4 regions of the Paenibacillus sp. MY03 genome follow, and region 4 is predicted to be linked to each of the others. Evidence: riboswitches for the same ligand, from Rfam matches in the RefSeq annotation. Region 4 holds a riboswitch; each other region holds the start of a gene.
The links. A riboswitch is a leader RNA that binds a small molecule or an ion and turns the genes downstream of it on or off. The one in region 4 is predicted to bind cyclic di-AMP.
Positions count from the first base shown of each region.

Region 1 (5,780 bases), on a different contig from region 4:
GCAGCAGCCATGCCCAACAGGGTAAAGAAAAACGATGTTAGCGTGATGCCAAGTAGGAAAGCAAAGGGAGATTTCGGCAAACCGCTAACAGGTAAATGAATAGCCAATGCAGCCAACAGAGACAAAAAGCCAAGAGATAAGCACTTGGAGGTCAGGTATTCCCAAGCCCGCAAGGGAGTTGAAAAAAGTGCATTCCAGATTCCCTGATCCCGTTCAAGCAGAAGGATACTGCCGGCAAGCAATAGCCCGAGCGCTGATGGATCGGAAAAGGTGAGCAATACAAGTACGTGCTCAGCGTAGGAATCCGGGATCGCGTGCAAAATGCCAACGTACACGGAGCAGACGATCAGATAGACCAGATAATAGCGATGCCGCCATTGATAGCAGACATCGAACCAAACCAGTCGCGATAACCTCATGGCGTTTTGCTTCCAGCAGCGGCGATAAAGATGTCTTCAAGCGATGCTTCCAACGTATGCATGGTTACGATTCGATGCGAGCGAATGAGTGACAGGTAACGCTCATTTACCCCGATACCCTCTATTGGAAAATCCTCCGTCGCTCGCTTTTCTCCAAGCTCGTATTCCACACGTACTTTTCGTTCGCCGCTCAGCAACTTTAAGTTTCGGGGCGAGTCAATAAAGCGGATTTGCCCGTCCATCATAAAAGCCACCCTGTCGCATAGCTGCTCGGCGGCTTGCATGTTATGGGTCGTAATGACAATTGTCGCTCCGGCTTGGCGTCTGGCTTCGATTAGACGTTTCAGATTGTCGACATGTACGGGGTCGAGACCAGAAGTCGGCTCGTCGAGAAACAACAGCTCCGGATTGTTTAGAACGGAACGGCAATAATTAAGCCTCATTTTCATGCCTTTGGAAAAGCTTTCTACTTTTTTGTGGGCGGCATCCTCCAGCCCGACCTGCTTCAGCAACGCAACCGGATTGGTCAGTTGATTCCGATAAAGAGAACGGAAGTGCTGCAGATTCTCAAGCGCCGTAAAGCGATTGTAGAAATGAGGGAATTCATAAGCGACGCCAATGCGTTCATAAAACGCTGCATTCGCTGAGCGAATTTCCTGGCCTAGCACTCGAGCTGAGCCGCTATATTTCTTTAGTTTCCCGATAAGAATTTGCTGCGTTGTGCTTTTTCCAGCCCCGGAAGGTCCAAGAAATCCAAAGATTTCTCCTTTCTGGATGTGAAAGTGAAGTCCATCCAGGACAGGACGTTTGGCAGCAGGATAGACATAGGCTAAATGGGTCGCCTCGATCATAACGTTCACCTCGTAGGGTTAATTAATGGTCAGTGGTCGTTAAGTATTGTGCAACCGAAGTTGCTAAATGCTCGAAAGTATCCGAAAAATTGCCAATCGCTTTTTTTTGCAGCGAAAGCAGAACCAGCGAACGAATGAGATTGGCAATCAGCGCGGGCTCCAGGTCGGCGCGCACAACGTTGCGTGATTGCCATTCTACGATAAGCGGCCCGAGCTTCTCGACGTCTCCAGCGTAGTTGCCTTCCCACTGGGAAGCGGGCACTTTGCGGATGATGGACTCAAGTTGCTCAGGCAAGAGCACTTCTTTCAAAATTGGATTGTCGATGATCAGTTCCAGAGATTGCTTTAAAAAAACGATAAACGCTTCCTTGTTCACGGGAGCGCCGTGGAGCTGCTGAAGCAGGCTGTGTTGAATGCGCTGCTCTTCTTGCTCCATTAAGGCGAAGAACAGTTCTTCTTTACTAGCATAGAAGGAATAGAAAGTCCCGGAAGCAATGCCGGAAGCTTTAGCAATATCACTGACGCTTGTTTTTTTAAATCCATACTGTGAAAACAATTCGTATCCGGCATCCAGCAATTTGTTATGAATGCTGTTCTTTTCATTGTCATCAAATTTTCTTGGCATAAAGGCACCTCTTAGTGAATGTATGAATAAAATTATAATTCATTCATTAAAATGATGCAAGCTAAAAATAATAGGAGCGGAAGTCCGCTCCTGTCTAGCCAATCAGTATATGATCTTCGGGATAGCCAATTTTAGATGAACGCTTTTTTTGGGCTAAGGCAAAAGCCAGTGTGAGGGGCCCCAGTCGCCCAGCATACATGGTAATGGTCACGATGATTTTGCCAAGCGGAGACAAATCGCTTGTGAGGCCCATGGATAATCCGGTTGTACTAAAGGCCGAGGTGGCCTCAAAGAGTACCTCCAGAAAGTGCTCCTCCAGCATGCCTTCTGAAATCGTCAGAAGAAGGGAGACCAAAAGGACTACCGCAAGGGAACTGATCACAACAGCCAATGCGCGCATGACTGTCTCGATGGCAATTTTGCGCTCGAAGGCGTGAATTTGTCCGCCGCCGCGGAACGTATTAATGGTTGCAAGTACGAGCACAAACATCGTATTGACTTTAATGCCTCCACCTGTTCCACCGGAAGCTGCACCAATGAACATTAAAATGATGATCAGGAATTGCGACGCGGCCAACATACTGCCAATGTCTATAGTATTAAACCCGGAGCTTCTGGGCGTAGCCCCCTGGAATAAGGCGGCCCATATCCGCTCCCCGGCAGACAAGGAGCCGAAGGTTGCGGGGTTCCAGCTTTCCAACAGGTAGATCAAGCAGAAGCCCGCGGCAAACAAAATACCGGAACCAAGCAAGACAACTTTGGCATGCAGGGATAATTTGCGCCATGAACGTTTGCGAAAAACATCCACGACGACAATATAGCCAAGCCCCCCGATAATAAACAGCAGGATGACGGTGATGTTGACTACAGGGTCGCCAACAAATGGAGATAAACTGTCCGACCATAAAGCGAAGCCCGCATTGTTAAACGCCGAAATGGAATGAAAGAGCGCATAAAAAGCAGCTTGACCCCAACCCATATCTGCTTGCCAATGCAGGGTGAGTACCAATGTCGCCAATGCCTCAAATGCAAATGCGATAAGCACCATAAAGATCGACAATTTGACCAAGCCTTGCGATGATGTCGAGTGCGTGGCCTGCTGAATGATCAGCCTTTGGCGAAGGCCGATCCTTTTGCCGATCATGATAGCCACCATTACGCCGACGGTCATAAAGCCAAGGCCGCCGACCTGAATGAGCATCATAATGACGATTTGCCCGAAGGTAGAGAACACACTTCCCGTATCCACGACAACCAGGCCATTGACACAAATGGCGGAGGTTGCCGTAAAGAGGGCATTCAGCAGGCCGATCGATTGGCCGGATGATGATGAATAGGGGAGCATTAGAAGCAAAGCGCCTACCCAGATCAAGCAAAAAAAGATCATCAAGATGAGTTGGGGAGGGCTTGTTCGTGTTTTCAGCCGATTTACGATGGCGACAAGCATAGTGAAAAGAGAACGGCTATGCATACGATCTTCATTTCTGTTCATAGTCTTCTTCCAAGTCTCGAATATCCGCGTTACTGCCGATTATCACCAGAATATCTCCCGTGTTAATTTCATCCTCTGCCTTTGGTGAAATATTGATATGAACTCCCTTTTTGATCGCCATAATGGTACATCCGTATTTGGCCCGAATATTTAATTGTTGAAGAGTCTGTTCATTCATAGCAGGTGGGGCCTTCAGTTCGACCAAATTGTGAACGGGAGACAACTCAATGTAGTCAATCAGATTATCGGAGCTTAATTGATTTCCAAGGCGAGCAGCCATGTCTCGTTCTGGATACACAATATGATCTGCCCCTACTTTGATTAGAACTTGCCCATGCATTTCGTTTTTAGCTTTGGCCGTTATTTTCGGTATATGCAATTCTTTAAGCAACAAGGTTGCCAATATGCTCGCCTGCAGATCTTCTCCGATAGCAACAATCGCATGGGTAAAGTTTCGTGCGCCCAGTTCTTTCAGTACTCCTTCATCTGTACAATCTGCTTGCACAGCATGAGTCGCTACGCCGGATATGTCTTGTACGAGCTGCTCATCCTTATCAACGGCGAGTACTTCGTGACCATTCTGAATCAAAGTGTGCACCAAGCTAGACCCAAATCGGCCCAGGCCAATCACTATAAACTGTTTTTTCATGCATAGCACATCCTTTCCTTATGTCTATCTATCCCGACCCTCTTGAAAGGCGATAATATGAATATCGATTTCTCCAATTTTCTTTAATAGTTCATTGACAATGGAGCCATTCCAAATCTCTTGCCATCGTGTCATACCGGGGTGCCCGATGATTAATTGTGTGATTTGAATTTGCTCAGCCGTATCGGCAATCACATCGGAGACCTTGTGATTGCCACGAGTTTTGGTCATAAACGTGGCATGGCATTCTTCGGATATCGTTTTCCAATGGAGAATGCGCTCACTTTTGTCTTGGCTAATCTGGTTATTCTCTTGTTCAGTCTGTACATGCAGTACGAACAATGGGCATTGATAAAGGGCAGCTAATCGGCCTCCTCGCCGGATCAGCCGTTCTCCGTTTGGCCCGTGGTACACACATACCATAATTTTCTCACTGCTTAACATGGGCTATACTCCTTTGCTGAAACTTGAAAGTAACAGAATGATTGCTGTGAAACGACAAAAAAGCTTGGAGCAGAGAAATTCTGCTGCCAAGCTTCGGATTGCTATGTCAGGACAAACCAAAGACGCATTCATGATCTCTCTCATGACGCCTACGAGGTTAGCTGTCGGATTCGGGTCTGAGAGTCCCCGTTCTTTCTGCAAAAGAAAGAATTCACCCCTGAAGCGATTATGCTTCGTTGGTTCCCCCGCTCCTCAAAAGAGGATTAAGCGATGAATATACAATTGTTGTAACTTATCATAAAGCAGTTAATTTCAAAAGTAAACAGCTGATCCGGGAAATCAATCATGGGTTGCTTGCATAGTTATGGTTGAATGTAGTGGTATTTTCAGGCAATAATACGAAGATAGAGCAAAGACGTTTCAATTTCTTTTGAGTGGGCAATGGAAAGGGGATCATTCGTTATGTTTTTCATAAGTTCAGATTTGCCCCACTTGAATCAGATTGGCGGTCTTGGATTTATGACTTATAGTTTATAGTGAGCTGGTAGTGGTCGTATTATCTATGTTATGCGCGCCTTGGCAGTCATGGTTATTTCCGTGAGTGTGGTGATTGCAGGATTTTAAAGAGGTTCTTTTCGAAGTCACTTCGGCATTGAGAACGGACAGACATACGGTTCTGACGCAGACGCCACTTCCAATGAAACGGGACCTGATTTAAGACACCTGAGGAAGCACTTGCCATACAGAAGAATAGACCTGCGGGTGGTCGTGATATCCCGCTACATGATGTTGATGGGAAAACCATAATTGGTGTCTTTCATATTGGCTGATTATAATGGCAATAAAACAGTTCAACATCTTTAACCTAACGGAGAACGTTAGTTGGATGACAACAGCGGCAGTCTAAGGCTTTATTTATCAAATCTTGGTCTGCCGCTCTTTCATTAATTGATCAGTCTAAAACTTATTTTTTAAAAGCTGACGATTCATCAATTCAAAAACCGCGCTAAATCAACGACATCAGTCTAACACATTATTTTTACCGAACAACACTTGCATTTGCATTGTCGCAAAAACACAGTCGGGAGAAATTCCGGTATCCCGAGGAGAAAGTTCTGATTGTCTAGAGAGGCCTCCTATTTCTAACATCCTGAACCAAGATTAAAATCAGGGAAATGTTTAAGACCGGAGAGCGATCGGCAAGGTAACTAGTCATTCCTCCCAATTATGTTTGCTTCCGACAAGTCCATAAAAGAACAATTTATTGAGGTCCCCCGTCATCTTTTGCAGGTGCGGAAAG
Region 1 covers NZ_MXQD01000014.1:64,066-69,845, reverse strand. Annotated here, with positions in the region: gene B1748_RS16050 (fluoroquinolone export ABC transporter permease subunit) at 1-419, opposite strand, end outside; gene B1748_RS16045 (ABC transporter ATP-binding protein) at 416-1,270, opposite strand; gene B1748_RS16040 (TetR/AcrR family transcriptional regulator) at 1,293-1,895, opposite strand; gene B1748_RS16035 (TrkH family potassium uptake protein) at 1,990-3,342, opposite strand; gene B1748_RS16030 (potassium channel family protein) at 3,374-4,036, opposite strand; gene B1748_RS16025 (universal stress protein) at 4,061-4,480, opposite strand; cyclic di-AMP (ydaO/yuaA leader) riboswitch at 4,611-4,760, opposite strand; gene B1748_RS16020 (TetR/AcrR family transcriptional regulator) at 5,693-5,780, opposite strand, start outside.
Region 1: another riboswitch for cyclic di-AMP. It lies ahead of B1748_RS16025 (universal stress protein); the one in region 4 lies ahead of B1748_RS05560 (hypothetical protein).

Region 2 (5,780 bases), on a different contig from region 4:
GGGGCCGGTGGGTTTGGCGGGTTAGTCCCAAATTCGGTTACCGTCATTGTCCCGCCCCCTCGCGCCTAGTTACTCAACTTCTTACGAACATCTTCGACGCTTTTTGCCCATTTTGTCGGTGTTCCTCTTTGCGCTCCTTCACCAACCGTTACGCTCTCACATACAACCCACGGTTACTCCAATTCTAACAGACAACAACGACGCTATTTGCCCATTTCAGCGCATTTCCGAATTCTATCGGACACCAGCGACGCTATAACTGGTTAATAACAGCCAACTGGCTCGTTCGGGGCCATATAGCGTCTTCTATGTCCCTTAGAATCGCTCCATACCCGTTTTTGCTCGAATAACGTCTCGCATGTCCGTTAGCCCACACTTGTCTGCTAAATCCCTACCGCCTGCCAACTTGCTCCATTCATTTTGCCCGCTACCTGAATACTGTCGCCATTCCAAAAAAGCCGGCCAAGCCGTGAGGCTGGACCGGTTCGGCGCTCCACGGAGCCAAACACATCCGTAAGATCGCAAGATCGAGCTAATCCCCCAGATCGAGCGAACTCATCAGTCTGGGCGAGGCTTGCGAGGGACCCGATCTCGCTGGATCTTTGGCCCTCCAGCTCTCGCCGCTCCCTGGCACCCGCACTCTCGCTGTCCTCTGGCACTCCAGCCCGCCGATCTCTGGCACCCGCACTCTCGCTGTCCTCTGGCACTCCAGCCCGCTGATCTCTGGCCCCCGCTCTCTCGCCGATCTCACCCTCGCACTCTCGCCGATCTCAGGCCCTCCCGCTCCCTAAGCCTTGGTCGGGTCGAACGAGCTCTTGAGCGACACGATTCGATTAAAGGCCAGCTTGCCGCCGCCCGAATCCTTGGAGTCGACGCTGAAGTAGCCGTGGCGGAAAAACTGGAACTTGTCGCCTCCGACAGCGTCCTTCATGTTCGGCTCTACGTAACCTTGCTCGACTTGCAGCGAATTCGGATTGATGCGTTCCAGGAACGACTTATCGGACCCTTGCGACGCCTCGTCCAAAATAAGCGGCTCGTATAAACGGAAGTCCGCCGGTACCGCCTGCGACGCTTCAACCCAATGGATCGTCCCCTTCACCTTGCGCTCGCTAAATCCGCTCCCGCTTTTCGTCTTCGGATCGTACGTGCAGCGAAGCTCTACGACTTCGCCGTTCTCGTCCTTCACGGCCTCTTGGCAAGTAATGAAGTAAGCATGCTTCAACCTCACCTCGTTGCCAGGGAACAAGCGGAAATACTTGCTCGGCGGATTCTCCATAAAGTCGTCGCGTTCGATATAAATTTCGCGCGAGAACGGAATTTGGCGGATGCCCATTTCTTCGTTCTCCGCATTGTTCTCCGCTTCCAGCAGCTCCGTCTGTCCTTCCGGATAGTTGGTGATGACGACCTTAAGCGGCCGCAGCACCGCCATCGTCCGAAGCGCCTTCAGCTTCAGGTCCTCGCGGATGAAGTGCTCCAGATTCCGCTCGTCCACGACGCTGTTGCTTTTGGCAACGCCGATCTCGCGGCAGAATGCGCGAATCGCCTCCGGCGTGTAGCCGCGGCGGCGCATGCCGCTGATCGTCGGCATCCTCGGGTCGTCCCAGCCGTCTACAACGCCCTCGTCTACGAGCTGCTTCAAATAACGTTTGCTCATCACCGTGTTGGTGATGTTTAGCCGCGCGAATTCGTACTGGCGGGGAGTGCTCTCCATCTCGCATTCCGCGATCGCCCAGTCGTATAGCGGACGATGGTCCTCGAACTCCAGCGTACAAACGGAATGGGAAATCCCTTCGATCGCGTCGCTGAGCGGGTGGGCGTAATCGTACATGGGATAGATGCACCAAGCGTCGCCTGTCCGGTGATGATGCGAATGGGAGATCCGATAGAGAACGGGATCGCGCATCGTGATATTTGGCGAACCCATGTCGATCTTCGCCCGCAGGACGCGCTCGCCATCCTTGAATTCTCCCGCGCGCATCCGCGCGAACAGATCCAGATTTTCCTCCACGCTGCGATTTCGGCCAGGACTTTCCTTGCCCGGCTCCGTAAGCGTCCCTCTCATCTCGCGCATCTCGTCCGCCGTCAAGTCGCAGACGTAGGCCTTTCCTTTCTTAATAAGAAGCACCGCTCGATTATATAACTCTTCGAAGTAGTCCGAGGCGAAACGCAGCTCATCCCAATCGAAGCCCAGCCAGCGCACGTCCTCCTGGATGGCCTCAACGTACTCCGTGTCCTCCTTGACGGGATTCGTATCATCGAAGCGCAGATTCGTCTTTCCTTTGAACTCATCCGCGAGCTCGAAGTTCAGACAGATCGACTTCGCATGTCCGATATGCAGATAGCCGTTCGGCTCCGGCGGGAAGCGCGTAACGACCTCTTGCACGCGGCCGCTCTTTAAATCTTCCACGACAATATTTTTGATGAAATTGGAGGATGATGACTTGTTCTCCATTGTGTTTTCCACTTGCGACCTACCCCTTTTCCACTCGTGCGCCCATCCGGGGAATGTCTGGCAATCCCCAGGCCTTCACGTCGATTCTAACGTTGTTTATAGAGGATTGTCCGACACGGGACAACACCCTTCGCCTTATCGCGCCTCGCCGCTTTCAACAACGACAGCCGATTCATTGTATCTCCTTATGATACACAAAATTTAGCTAAATTACACGCTTTGGAAGCGCCTTCTACCCATGGTTTTTGAATTTGAAACGGATTATTTATGAATCTAATATTAATATCTTCTCATATTCAACACGAATCTACATTTTGCCATTATTATAATCCTTAGAAAATAACTTTGGATGACATTGCCTAATTCCCAATCGGGAAACGGGGGAACCACTCTGGGTGAATTGACTTCGACGTCTGGTGTTCTACAGCGCCTGAGAAGTCATAGGGAACCTTCAACCGAACCCCACAGCTAACCTCGTCGGCACCGGAAGGAGAACCATAAGTTGAAGAAGAAGATTAGCTCTGTTTTACTAGGGCTTGTGCTTCTGCTGGCTTTCCAGGCAGGAAGCGCTTTCGCAAGCTCAGAGATGGACAGCATCATTGATGATGTAATTGGCACGCCATATTCTTACGGCGGGACCACCACAAAAGGTTTTGACTGCTCCGGATTTACCAGCTACGTATTCAAGAAGATGGGCGTTGATCTTCCTCGTAGATCGGTGGACCAAGCAACAGTCGGAACCAAAGTCGCTAAAGCTGATCTGCAGCCAGGCGATCTTGTCTTCTTCGACACAAGCGGCAAGGTAAACGGTGAAATCACGCACGCAGGCATCTACGTAGGCGGCGGCAAGTTTGCCCATGCTTCTACAAGCCGCGGAGTTATCATCGACGAACTTAACAGTTCCTATTATAAGTCCCGTTTTGTAACGGCGCGCAGCGTCATGGATGCCAAGCAATTCGAGACTTACGCAGTCGCAGCCAAATAATGGACAAGGCAACAGCCTCCCCGGCAACGGGGAGGCTGTTCTTTTGTTCGACAGTCGTTTGCTTTTCTCATTGTGCAATCCGTCGCTTACGACCGCAGCCGCTCCACGTGACCCGCCAATCTACGCCCTTGATGAAGGATCACTCCAAGCAGGACGAGCATAATGACAACCAGAACGGCAAGATAAACAAGCGTATATTCCACTTCGAAGCGATCCATCAGCCAGCCCGTCATTCTCGGAAACAAGGCGCCGCCGATACCTCCAAATGCTACCATTAGACTAGTCGTTCGCTCCGTCATACCCGGCAGCAAGCTGTTGGCGTACACCAATGCGATGCCGAACACGCCGGAGAAAAACAGTCCGCCAAGCGCAATCAATAGCAGCATCCAATTCAAACTGGTCGTAATCGTCATTAGCAGGAATACGATCGCGGCCCCCAGCGTAGATATCGTCAGGTACCTTCCATAGCCGACCTTCTCCGCAATCACTCCCGCGAACAGCCTGCCCAGTACGATCGTTCCCCAGAACAAGCTAAGTGAAGCAGCCGCGCCGGCTTCTCCCATCTCCGTACGGGTGATGAGTATGGACGGAAGGTAGTTGGAGAAACTCATCTCCATCCCCACGTACATCAGGAAGAACAGCGCGCAGAGAATCAGGAAAGGCAACAGTCGACCCGAATAACCCAGCAAGACGCCTCCCGAAGGTTTGGACATGGTTGCGTCTTCCGGCGAACCCCCGCCGTCGGCGCCCACACTTGTTTCCGCCTTGGCATCAGCATGGCTCGAAGCTGCACGCTCCCTTGCACCTGACGTTGCCGGCCTTGCCGCCAGCCCAAGCTGACTGTCCAGCTCGCCGAAGGACATCGTCAACCATAAAACGAAGGTAATCCCCGCCATGGCGGACAGAATCGGGAATGACAGCTGCCAGATATGCTCTTGAATAAGGAAGGCCACAGTCACCGGTATGATGAGCGCCCCGATTCCGAAGAACGTTTCGAGACGGCTCATGGCCGACGCCTTTCCCTTTACCAGGTCGATGATGGCCGCTCCTACGATTGCCTCCGTCATCCCGAAGCCGACCCCCGCGATGGGAGCGATGGCGAGCATCCATCCCCAAGGCAGCAGCAAGCTGTACGCCGCTTCGCTAAGGGTGAGCAAACCCATGGCCAGCAATACGGCGCCGCGTTTCCCTATGCGCGCCGTCAGAGTAGGGGCTAGCAGAACGCCGACCATAAACCCCAGAAATTGATTCATTATCCACTGGCCGCCATCCTTGTAAGAGACGCCATAATAGGCAATCAACTGTTCTAATACCGAGCCTCCCACCACGTGGGCGATACCAATAACGAGATAAGATAAACATCCGATCCATAGCAGCTTCTTCACGTTGCCGATTCTCCTTACTACATACACGCGCCGTGGCGCCTATCTGATATAATCAAATTATGTTGAATTCTGCAGAGCACGAACCTAACCTTAGTTATTATAAACCAAATCTATCGGCGCTGACTATCGGACCACTGGAAGTCTCCCATGCGGAACAGCTATGTACGTGGAGGTACGAAGAACCATACGAGCGCTTCAACTGGCCGTCCTGGGATCAAATGCAACAGGACGGAATCGAATTCGGTGATCCCGTCCTGCGAGCAGAGCAATATGGAGCCATTCTCGACGAACGGCAAAGGTTGATTGGCTATGCCCAATTCTTCCCCATGGGCAGCGTGACCAGACTTGGCCTCGGACTGTATCCCGACCTGTGCGGCCAAGGGTTGGGCTCTTCGGTTGTCGGTCTCATTGCAGCGGAAGCTCTTCGTCGATGTCCGGGCAACGAGATCGACCTCGAAGTGCTTGTGTGGAATGTCCGGGCCATCCGCGCCTATGAGAAAGCCGGCTTCAGCATTACCGACACCTATCTTCGCCCGTCTTTCAGCGGCGGCGAGCCTGAGTGGTTCCACTGCATGGTGTACGAAGCGCCTCGTTAAGCGCGCGTTTGCAGCTTCCAAGATCTGACGGCCACCTCATTAAGAGGCTTCCCACGGACAAACCTCATCCTTGCTGTCTGCAAACAGGATCAGACCGGGACGGACGAGCACCGAGACCGAACGAATCCATGCTCTGGAATCCAGATCCGTATACGAGCGGGATACGATCGCCCTTCGGCTCTCCCCCAGTTGAACCAGGTTAGGGACAAAATACGGCCTCCAACTCCAATTCGCATACCGGTACTCTTCTTCCCGCTTCCAGACTCCGTCTTCCCCCCTGCTGAAATTCGCGGACAGCTGAATGCCTTCCTCGTTGCATAGATATACCTTGGTGCAAGAGGATTTTAAATGCGGGATAAGCA
Region 2 covers NZ_MXQD01000030.1:80,121-85,900, forward strand. Annotated here, with positions in the region: gene mobA (molybdenum cofactor guanylyltransferase) at 1-47, opposite strand, end outside; gene B1748_RS21345 (glutamine--tRNA ligase/YqeY domain fusion protein) at 788-2,452, opposite strand; cyclic di-AMP (ydaO/yuaA leader) riboswitch at 2,799-2,950, shown strand; gene B1748_RS21350 (C40 family peptidase) at 2,955-3,437, shown strand; gene B1748_RS21355 (MFS transporter) at 3,524-4,822, opposite strand; gene B1748_RS21360 (GNAT family N-acetyltransferase) at 4,882-5,418, shown strand; gene B1748_RS21365 (EAL domain-containing protein) at 5,458-5,780, opposite strand, start outside.
Region 2: another riboswitch for cyclic di-AMP. It lies ahead of B1748_RS21350 (C40 family peptidase); the one in region 4 lies ahead of B1748_RS05560 (hypothetical protein).

Region 3 (5,780 bases), on a different contig from region 4:
AGCCCCAGCCTCCCGTCTCGTCATACTCCGCCCATGCGGAATCGATCTCGTTGTTGCCGCACCAGAGAACGATGGAAGGATGGTTGCGCAGCTTCTTCACATTCTCCCGCGCCTCCAGCTTTACGCTCTCGAGAAACGGTTCGTCCCAGGGATACATGCTGCATGCGAACATAAAGTCCTGCCATACCATAATGCCGTATTCGTCGCATAGCTCATAGAAGGCGGGCTGCTCGTAGATCCCGCCGCCCCATATGCGGAGCATATTCATGTTCGACTCAGCCGCCGAGGCAATCTCGTGTCTGTAGCGCTCCTCCGTGATTTCCGTCAGGAAGCTGTCGTTCGGAATATGATTGGCGCCCTTGGCGAACACCGGAACCCCGTTCAGCTCAAAATAAAACGTGCCTCCCGCCTCGTCCTTCTCGCGAACCAAACGAACGGATCGCAGGCCCGTGCGAACCGCCTTCTCGGCAATCGGCTTCGCCGATCCCGCTTCCGTAAACGTGGCGCGGAAATGGTACAAATGAGCCTCGCCCAGCCCCCTGCTCCACCACAGCTTCGGCTCCGCGATCTCCACGGGAACCTTCACGACAGTAACGCCAGGCTGAAGGTTGACCGCGAGACTCCATTCCGAACCTCCTGCGGTAATCTTTACGCTGCCTTCGGCGCCGCGGACGCTCTCCAGCTCCACTTCCACGGTCAGCTTGGCGGCTTCCGCCGATATTTGCTCCTGGTTTACGAACACGTCGTTCACACGGACGTCGTTCCAGCCCACGACGCGAACCTCGCGCCAGATGCCGCTGGTGACAAAGCGGGGACCCCAGTCCCAACCGTAATGATAAGGCGCTTTCCTTGCGAATACGCTAATCTTGTCTTCGCCGAGACCGCCCAGCTCGGACTGATCATTGCTTGCCGGCAAATTATAGCCCAGACGCTCGATCTTCGGCAGATCCTCCGTCACCGGCGAGCGGAAGCGGATATGAAGCTGATTGCCGCTCGGCTTCGCCAATCCCTTTACATCCGCTCGCCAGGAGCGGAACATATTGTTGACGGACAAGATCAACTTGCCGTTAAACGTTACGTCCGCATACGTATCCAATCCGTCGAAAACAAGCTCCAGCACGGACATCGCCAGCAGATCTTCCGTCAGATCGAAAACCGTCTCGTATTCCCAGTCCAGCTTGTCGATCCATTGCAGATCATGTTCATTGGTCGCATAAAAAGGATCTTCGATAATGCCGTTGCGGCGAAGGTCGGTATGCACGCAGCCCGGCACAACGGCCTGCAGCCACTCCGATTCCCGGCAAGCCTTGAACTTCCAATCCTTCAGCGCTGTTTGCACGGTCTCTTGCCCTACTTGGCTAGTTGTTACAGATCTATTCATAATATCCTCTCCTCGCTATATGTTGAGTACTGAGTGCTGATTGCTGTCATCGCTTTTTCTGTTCCTTGCATCATTTACCTATCAACATGTTCATAACAAATGATAACAAATCCTAATTTTATGGTCAATTTTTATTTTGTTAGGATTTGTTAGGTCCATCTATTCCCCCATGGTTGCGATTTTCCGGCGTTCAATGCTACACTTAGCGCAGACTATTTGTTGCTGAATGACCTCAAGTTTTATCGCAGCCTAACGGACATAAATGACGCTATTCTTCGATTTTTTAGGTTTTCGAAAATCTAACGGTCATACTCGACCTTATTGGCATCATCATCGCGCATATTGGCTCCGTTACGACCCAATAGTGTCCCTCCTGTCTGTTAGATTTGTTTGAGGTTAAAAATTGGACAAATAGCGTCGCGTGTGTCTGTTAGATTTTACGTTTAAATAAACAATCCCGGATTCCCATTAAACATCGAGGAGAAGTCTAATGCGAGCCAAAATAACGATGCAAGAAATCGCCGACAGCGTCGGCTTGTCCAAATATGCCGTATCGCGCGCGCTAGCAGGCAAGTCCGGCGTAAGCGCGCAATCCAGAGAGCTGATTCTCCAGAAAGCGGCGGAGCTTGGCTACCGAAAGGAAATATCCCCCCCTGTAACGCCCTGGCGACGCGACGAGCAAACGCAAGCGGAGGAGGAACGACGTCAATGGACGGGAACGTTGCTTGTCCTCTTCCCGGACGTAAGGTCGCAGAATCCGGAATCCGCTTACTGGGGGCCGCTGTTCGAAGGGATATCAGCCGCGTTGAACCAGAAGGGCATTCATTTTGTTACGCTGGTCAAACCCGACATCCACTCGTTATTCTCGCTGTTGAACCCGGAAGCCATCATCGGGGTGCTTGCCGTCGGAAGCATCGCATCGCCCATCCTCCACGAATGCCGTCGCCTCGGCAAGCCCGTTGTCATGGTCGACCATTGGGACAAGGGCTTCCCATGCGACAGTATCTTCTCCGACAATCTGGCCGGCATAACCGAAATCATGTCGACGATGCTCGGCAAGGGATATCGGGAGTACCAATTCGTTGGCAAAATCGCCGATGCCTATAGCTTCTATGAGCGCTGGCTTGGTTTTAATGCCGCACTGATGGATGCCGGGCTTCCCCAGCATCAGATTCCGGCTCTGCTCCAGTATGAATACGAGGGCTGCGACGAGGCGCTGCGAGAAGCATTTGCGACAAGACCGCTCCCTCAGGTTTTCGTCTGCGCCAACGATTATTACGCAAGCCTGTTAGCCAAAGCGGTGAAGGAACTTGATCCATCCAGCGAAGGCGTCGTCTTTACCGGCTTCGACAACTCTCATGCCGGCGTGACGGTCGCAACGGTCAACGTCGAGGAAGAGATCCTGGGCGTAAGAGCCGTGGACCAATTGCTTTGGCGTATCCTCCATCCAACGGCAAGCTACGAGCGGAAGCTGATTCGGGGCCGACTCGTCATCAACGAATAGGCGCATGTCAGCCAACAGAAATACCCCCGGAAACGGCAAGCTCGGCTTGCTCGATTCCGGGGGTTCTTTTTGCGGGACGGCAAAGTTATTTTTTCAGATGGTAAGGAACGGTCGTGACGATCACGTCCTTCTGATACAAAAGACGGGTCCGGATGTAGAAGCTGGTCTGGTTATGCAGAAAGTTATGCCAGCCCTTCTTCGGTATGAATTGGGGAATGATGACCGTCACCTGGTAATGATTTTCCTTGGCCTTGCGGTCCACGACGTCGATAAACTTCATGAGCGGCTGTATGATGCTCCGGTACGGCGAATGCAAGGTGACGAGCCTGACGTCCGGGTGCAGCTTGCTCCACTTGTCCCGGAACGCGGCTTCCTCCTCCCGCTCGAACGGCACGTATACCGCGATGATCTGGCTGGCGGCAAGCGATCTCGCGTAGCTCAGCGATTGCTCCACGACATGAGTGATCCCTGCCACTGGCAGAATCAGAACGTTGCCTTCGATAACCTCCACCGGCTCGCCCGTGGATAGGCCAAGCTGCTCGCCCACCGCTCCGTAATGCCTGTTAATGCCGAGCAACACCCAGATCAGGACGGGCAGAAATACAAGCACGGGCCATACCTGCGGAAACTTCGTCAGGAAAAACATCATCGTCACCACTAGGCTGATCGCCGCGCCGACCGTGTTAATCGCGAGCTTGATCCCCCAGCCGGCCGGCTTCTCGCGAAGCCACTTGCGCATCATGCCGGATTGCGACAGCGTAAACGGGATGAATACGCCGACCGCGTAGAGCGGAATCAACTGTTCCGTATGTCCGCCAAAAAGCACGATGAGCAGGATGGAACAAATGCCAAGCATGATGATGCCGTTGGAATAACCAAGCCGATCGCCCCTCGCCGTAAACATTCTGGGGATAAACTTATCTTTGGCCAGATTGACCGCGAGCATCGGAAAAGCGGAATAACCCGTATTGGCCGCCAGGATGAGGATAAGCGCCGTCGTTCCCTGAATGGCATAATACATGAAGTTTCGCCCGAACGCATCCTCCGCGATCTGCGAGACGACCGTCGCCTCCGCAATCGGCGCGATTCCGTACTCGTAGGCCATCAAAACGATGCCCGAGAATAGCACCGCGAGCAAAATCCCCATCGCGGCAAGCGTTCTGGAGGCATTGACCGGCGCGGGTTTCCTGAAGTTCGGGATCGCGTTGGAGATCGCTTCAACGCCTGTCAGCGCGGAGCTGCCGGAAGCGAATGCCTTCAGCAGCAGGAAAAGTCCGATGCCTGCCACCGGCGTCCCTATGGGCGTATGCAATTCCTGCGGAATCGCTCCCGTTGCCATGTCGTACAATCCTTTTCCAATCAGAACGAACAATGCAAGAACGAACAAATATACGGGATAAGCCAGGACGGACGCCGACTCCGTTACGCCCCGCAGGTTAAGCAGCGTAAGCAGAATGACGAATACGACGGCAATGGGCACCGTATACGCATGCAAGCTCGGGAATGCGGAGGTGATGGCATCGGTTCCGGCCGAGACGCTAACCGCTACCGTTAAAATATAGTCGACCAACAAAGATGCGCCGGCGATAAGGCCGGGGTACTTGCCCAGATTTTCTTTGGAGACGACGTAAGCGCCGCCCCCTTGCGGATAGGCGTATATAATTTGCCGATATGACAGAATAAGCGCCGTCAGCAGCAGCAGGACGCCGATTCCGATCGGAATGGAATACCAGAACGCTGCCATGCCGACGGTCATTAACACAAGCAGAATTTGTTCGGGGCCGTATGCGACGGACGACAACGCGTCCGACGAGAGAATCGCCAGCGCTTTTGTTTTGTTCAACTTCTGCTCGCCAAGCTCCGTCGACTTCAGCGGTCTTCCGATCAACACTCGTTTAAGCGCGGATAACATTAGAGACACCGCCCGACTGGAGCCTTTTTATCGTTGATTTTTTCAATTCGTTCATCTCCCCTGTGCATGGTTGGCTGGAAGGGAAGGTTTCTACTTCGTCTGCTGCGGCATTCCGGCGGGCCCATGCCGTTTTTTGCGCAGCAAAAAGCCGCAAGGCAGCACCTTGCGGCTTAACGAGCCGAAGTCATACCCATTCCAATAACGCTTACGAGGTTAGCTGACGGATTCGGGCCATTAGATAGCCCTACGGCGGTTGTTATGCCGATTCACCCCTGACGCTTGTCTTTAACGATAAGCGCCGTTTGGTTCCCCCGCTCTTCTTCATTGTCCTCAAGAAGACTCAGCGAATTTATGATGTAGTGATCATAACTCGTTTATTGAAGGGTGTAAAACGACATTTCGGCTCAAAAACGGTTGTTTCCATTCAAAGATAGCCAATAAAACGCTCGCAGCAGTTGCTTCTTATTCATTTGATCCGTGGATATCGTTTTTTCTCGCCTTTATCCGAGATATCCTTGAAAAATGCCCGCTTTCCTAATGCCGGTGTTCTTTATCCCATGCCCGCTTAGTATATCCCAGGTTTGGCAAATATCTCAGATCCCCCGCTTTCCCGCCAGGCTTCCACGAAGCAGATAAAGAAAAAACGGTGCTCCCAGCAGTGTCGTGACCGCGCCTGCAGGCAGGCTCGTCACACGATGCTCCATGCCCGGCAACGAGAAGGAGAGCGTCGCGCTCCCCGCGATCCAATCCGCGGCAATCAGCAGCGTTCCCGCCAACAATACGCTTGCGGGAAACAGATAGACGGGATGCCGGCCGACCAGCTTCGCCGCAATATGGGGACCGATCAAACCTGCGAAGCCGATGGCTCCTACCGCGGACACGGATACCGCCGTCAGCGCCGCGGCAAGAAGCAAGAGGAGCAGCCGGGTACGAAAAAGGGGCAAACCGAGCCCGACCGCCGTCTCGTCGCCCAGTTGCAGCAC
Region 3 covers NZ_MXQD01000002.1:145,328-151,107, reverse strand. Annotated here, with positions in the region: gene B1748_RS02290 (beta-mannosidase) at 1-1,381, opposite strand, end outside; gene B1748_RS02285 (LacI family DNA-binding transcriptional regulator) at 1,872-2,885, shown strand; gene B1748_RS02280 (APC family permease) at 2,971-4,797, opposite strand; cyclic di-AMP (ydaO/yuaA leader) riboswitch at 4,985-5,153, opposite strand; gene B1748_RS02275 (FecCD family ABC transporter permease) at 5,391-5,780, opposite strand, start outside.
Region 3: another riboswitch for cyclic di-AMP. It lies ahead of B1748_RS02280 (APC family permease); the one in region 4 lies ahead of B1748_RS05560 (hypothetical protein).

Region 4 (5,780 bases):
TCGCACCTACCGCCCAGCTCTCTACCGGACACGCGCTTAACGATAGTCCTGCGCTCGAACAAGAAGCCGATCGAATGGGAGCCATGGCAGCAAATGCCCCAGAACCGGAGCATCAAAATCAAGCGGAGTCCGAGAGTGAGGAATTCCAGGATGTCGTTCAGCGCCAAACCGAGGATACAGGCGGACGGAGCTCAATCTCATCCACTTACGCCGATTCGCCCATCCAGCGTATGCCCCGTCCTTCCGAAGCGAAAAAGCAGCTTGGCGAACCGAAGGAGCATGCCACGATTCAGCCGGACAAGAAGTTGGGCATGGGCGAGACGCTTTCGAAGAACAACACGCATTATCGCGCTCTCCTGCAGAAGCTGGAGCTCTTCGACCGTTACGTAGACCAAGAGATCGTTGGGAATACGCCTGAGGAAATCGACGATCAGCTCAATGTGATAATGTCGCTCTACAACGAAGTCGAGAACGTAAGCGATGCCTGCATCAGTCACAATAAGAATGACGACAAGGACTCAAGGGCTGACTATATCCGCAGATTAAAGAAAGCCTTGCCTCTTGAGAAAAGAGCCGTTCGCTCCTCCGCGGCCGAATACAAGCTGGATCCGGCGAAGGATCGCCCGTTATGGGCACTCCTCACGAGCAAAGGCCTGCCGGGGCTTGCGGAAGATATAAACGGAGTTACGGGCACGGGCGGCAGCAATACGATCGCGCTCTTCGAAATCGGGCCAGATAAAAAAGGGATGTTCAAGGAAACAAAGCTCGCGCTGCGATCCTATGAGGAGATGTCCGAGATGGCGTCCGAGAATAAAAAGGATTCGGCAGACGATGAAAACGGCAACGCGACAATAGATAGCAGAATCGATCGGGCGAGCGCTCGCCTGGCAGCTATGTCCCGATTGGACAAGCTGCTAGACGCAGGCGTCATCGCCGGCGCGGAGTTGGCATTACACAACTCGGGAATTAGCGGATCCGGCGGAAGATATAAATCACTGAAGCCTTTAAACGATGATATCGAAGCGAGCCGCAAAGAATCGTTTAACGTGGATGACCCAGTCTTCCAACGGGCTATGTCGCGCTTGCAGTTAATCGATACGCTCGCCATGCAAGTTGACCTCCAAGGCGGAAACTTCATGATTGAACGGGATGATGACGGCAATGTGCTTGGAGTGAAGGGACTAGGCAACGATACGGCAATCGGCGCGCAGACTGATCTGGATTCCAATCATCAGGAATACCCTGGCATTAGCAAGTTCGTAGACAGAGAACTGGCGAAACGCATCTTGGCTCTCAAGCCGGACGATCTGCGAGCACTGATGGAGGATCTTCTTGCTCCTGCGGAGATTAACGCTCTAGTCGACCGGCTCGTCAAGCTCCAGAATCATCTTCGCAAAGAATCGTCGAGACTGCTGGCGAGAGAGGAATGGAGTACCGTCAATGAAAGGTTGAGCCAAGGCGACACGGATTATGGCTCGTACCTCGACATGCCAGCGTCGCATTCGCGGTCTAAGACGGCGCAGCAGGATCCCTCGTCGGAAGACGAATAACCGCATCTGTAATATTAAAAACAACAAAAGCGCCATTTCGGAAGCTGATTAGCTTACCAGAACGGCGCTTTTGTTGCGGCGTCTATGATGTGTTTCATTGTGCGAGCTTAGCTATCTTACAAGATTAACTAGAGCGTGACTTTCCTGACTCTTCTTATTTGGATATTTCCGGAGTAGTCAGTTGATCGTAGAAATCCACGCCATTGTCCTTGTTCTCGGAAGCGCGCAGCGCCATCGCGGAACGCGGATGCTCGTCGAGAATGCCCGTGATCATGTAAGGAATAATGTAACCCCATTCTTCCTTCTCGCGAAGCGGAATCATGTATTTCTCGATCATGTCCAGCACTGGACGCACGTTGTAGCGCGTATTTTGAAGCTGGGAGACGAGCAGTTCCGTGTTGCAGTTGCCCGCAGCGCGGCCCATGCCGTATACGGAAGCATCCAAAAGCTCTACGCCTTTGCCAGCAGCAAGAAGCGTATTGGCGAATGCCAGCTGCAAGTTGTTGTGGGCGTGAATGCCAAGACGTTTGTTCGGGAGATGCTGCTGGAATTTATCCACCAGGTAGGTGAAGTCTTCAGGCTTCAGGCTGCCGTAAGAGTCTACGATGTAGACTACGTCAACTACGCTCTCGTTAATCGCTTGGAACGCTTCGATCAATTGGTTCTCCATGACATTGGACAATGCCATAATGTTAAGCGTCGTCTCGTAGCCGCGGTCGTGGAACACTTTTACCAGTTCAAGCGCCTTGTCCACGTCTTGAATGTAGCAGGCAACGCGGATCAGGTCCAGCAGGCTCTCGCTGCGGGGAAGAATGTCGTTTTCGTCGACGCGCCCGATGTCAACAAGCGCGGACAGCTTCGTATTGCCTTTGTTTGGAATAACCTTCTTTAGGAAGTCGTCGTTAAGGAAACGCCATGGACCGGCGTTTTCGGCGCCTTTGAGCAGTTTCGGAGAGTTTTTGTAGCCAATCTCCATATAATCGACTCCGGCTTCGTTAAGGCTATTATAAAGGTGCTGGACAAACTCGATGCTGAAATCCCAGTTGTTGACGAGTCCGCCATCGCGAATAGTACAGTCGACGATTTTGCAGTGACTTGTTTTCGATTGCATACGTACTGCTCCTTTGAATTGAACATGAGTTCATTTTTATCTACCATCATACTTGATAAGCCGCGGGAACGCAAAGAAAATATGTCGCTTTTTGCGATTTTTTCGCTCCTCTTGTCCTAATAACTCCTCATTTACAAATGGATATTTTAACGCTAAAATATTATGTAAACAATAACGCTTAATTTCTCCTTCCAGGGAGAAAACGGGGGAACCAACGCGAACCGGTCGCATGGCTGCATGGACCGCACGCAGGGGGTGAATCCGGGGATTTGTGCCCCCGGTAGGGTTTTCTCTCTAACCCGAATCCGACAGCTAACCTCGTCAGCGGAAGAAGGAGAGATGAACATGTCTTTATTCCTGGAAAATTCTTCATTCCCCATCGAGCTGCCTCAGCATGTCAACATCAGCCGCATCGAACTATTCGTCATTCCCGCTCTCGCCGTCGACTCGACCGGATTTCGTGTATGTCTCAGGCTGACCAGCGATCTTGGCATCGGCTGGAGCGAACAATTCATCTGCGAGAACGACGCCAGCTTCGATCTGGAGCATTGGAGAGAACTACTTCAATCGTTCATTGGCCGCTTCCCGCTTACTTCGGTAACCGAACGTTTGACCGAAATTATTATGAGCAGAGGGGAATCCGACAAGCGGGTGTGTCAGATGTTCATCACCGGCATGGAGCAGATTCGGGAGATGGGCATGATGCCAGGCATCGGTTCTGTCACTGCCTTCCAGGCCGAGGAATCCGTGCTGCAACAACGCGCCGTCGCCTACCTGTCGCTGGATTAGGGAGCACTGCAAGTGGAAATGTCGGACTCCTTAATTCATGGGGCCGCGTAATGAAAAAGAGCCCGGGCACCATCCACGGTGGATGTTGTTCGGGCTCTTGGTCTGTACTTCTTGCCGTCAAGAACCGGTTGAGCGGTAATGCCTGACACCGATCCTCCATACCAGCAGGCATGGGAGCAGAAATAACAGACCTCCGAAAGGCACCAGCATTCCTGTTACCCAGCTCCCCTCCTCCTTGTCCAGCAAATACATAAGGGGCAAATACGTCACGCACCCGAACGGGACGATAAACGTAAAGAAGCGAGTCACCCACTTCTCATAGATCGTCAGCGGATATTGAGCCATCTCGCGGCCTCCGTCGGTGAACACGTTCGCGATCTCAATCGCTTGTATGGTCCAGAAGCAGAATGTAGCCGCCAGGATAAAGATGCCCGTGAAGATCATCACGCCGTTAAATACCATAAAGAACAGCGTAATCGCTTTGGGAAAACTCCATACTTGAGGCAGATTCGCGATGGACCAGATCAGCACAATCGTGCTCTGCAGCAAACGTCCGATACGCGTGAATTCGAACTTCGAGCCCAGCACCTGGACGACAGTGCCGCGCGGCCTTACCAGCAAGCGGTCGAAGTCTCCGCTGGCGACCAGGCTGGAAAAGGCGTCGAATCCTCTGGCGAAGCATTCGCTAAGAGAAAACGACAAGTGAATGACCGCGAAGCAAAGCGTCACCTCGAAGAAACTCCAGCCCTCCAACTGCCCGAATCTCTCGAACATGAAGTACAGCCCTCCGAATACCATAAACGGGATAAAAAATTGACCTATGCTTAGCAGCAAGAACGAGGCTCTGTACTGCAGCTGCGACTTGAGTTGAATATTCAAATAACGGAAATATAATGACATCGTGTTCTCCTCACCCTCCTTGCACAACGACGTTGCGAAGCGCCTTGCGCATCAGCCACATGCCGAACGCCGCCAATGCCGCTATCCAACCAACCTGTACGCCGATGCCGATTAGCGCTTCTTGCTGCGGGATATGTCCCGAATAGACGCGGAACGGGAAGTCTGTCGTCCAGCGAAACGGCAGCGCATACGTTATTCGCTGCAGCCACTCCGGCATAAGCGGCACAGGGATGACCATGCCCGCCAGAAACTCTCCCGCCACCGAGATCATAAGCATGGATCCCGTCGGCGACATCGTCCAGAATACCGAGATGTAAATCAGCATGGAAATCGCCACGACGAGAATCAGGCCAAGCAGCAGCGACACGACAAACAGCAGCAGCGCCGTCCAGCTTGGAGGAGCGCTTAGCCCGTAAGGCTCCGGCAGCAGAAACACAACCGTCGTAATGGGAAAGCAGCGAAGCACGGCGCCCGCCACCCGCTGGGCAAGCAGCTTGGAAAACCAGAACGGGTACAGCCCCATCGGCCTGCACAACTCGTATGCGATATTGCCGCTCGTAACCATGGCGAATATTTCGTTATCCCTGATCCACAACATAATTAAGGAAAGAAAAATTTGTTGGAGCCATACGTAAGTAATTAAGTCCTGAAGGGGAAAAGCAGTGGAATCCCCGCCGCCGCTTCTGTAGAAGGCCGCGAAGATCATAATGAAGACAAATCCGAAAAACAGCTGAGTGGCCATGCCGGCCAGCGCCGCCGCGCGGTATTGCATGCCGTTGATAAAGCGCAGCCGCCAGATCGAAACGTAGGCTCTCATATTTGATGCTCCTCATACAGCTGCACGATCATCTCGTCAATGTCCTTGGAGTCGACGCTGATATCCAACAGCTCGACCGATCCCGACAGCTGCGCAATGACGTCCGCCAGTACGACGGATTCCGTATCGAAGCTGTAGACGGCACGCTCTGTCGACCATTGCAGTCTCGTCGCGCCAGGAATATCGACCGGCTCCCCCACGTATTCGCGGTAGTCTGCCGTAATCGTACGTCCTGTGCCGAAGCGGCTTCGCAGCTCTTCCAACGAACCATCATAAAGCAACGTTCCTTTGCCGATCATGAGAATCCGGTCCGCGAGCGCCTCGATATCGCTCATGTCATGCGTCGTCAGGATGACGGTGACGCCCCGCTCCTGATTGATCCTGCGAATAAAGCTTCTGACCGCAAGCTTGCTGACGGCATCCAGCCCGATCGTCGGTTCGTCGAGGAACAGAATCTTGGGACTGTGGAGCAGCGATGCCGCAATCTCGCAGCGCATCCGCTGTCCGAGACTAAGTTGCCTGACCGGAACGCCGAGCAGATCTGCGAGCGCAAGCATTTCCGTCAATACGACCAGGTTTTCCCTGTACATCTCATCCGGAATCCGATAGATGT
Region 4 covers NZ_MXQD01000004.1:722,274-728,053, forward strand. Annotated here, with positions in the region: gene B1748_RS05550 (eCIS core domain-containing protein) at 1-1,550, shown strand, start outside; gene B1748_RS05555 (aldolase catalytic domain-containing protein) at 1,705-2,661, opposite strand; cyclic di-AMP (ydaO/yuaA leader) riboswitch at 2,827-3,003, shown strand; gene B1748_RS05560 (hypothetical protein) at 3,007-3,450, shown strand; gene B1748_RS05565 (ABC transporter permease) at 3,568-4,350, opposite strand; gene B1748_RS05570 (ABC transporter permease) at 4,361-5,167, opposite strand; gene B1748_RS05575 (ABC transporter ATP-binding protein) at 5,164-5,780, opposite strand, start outside.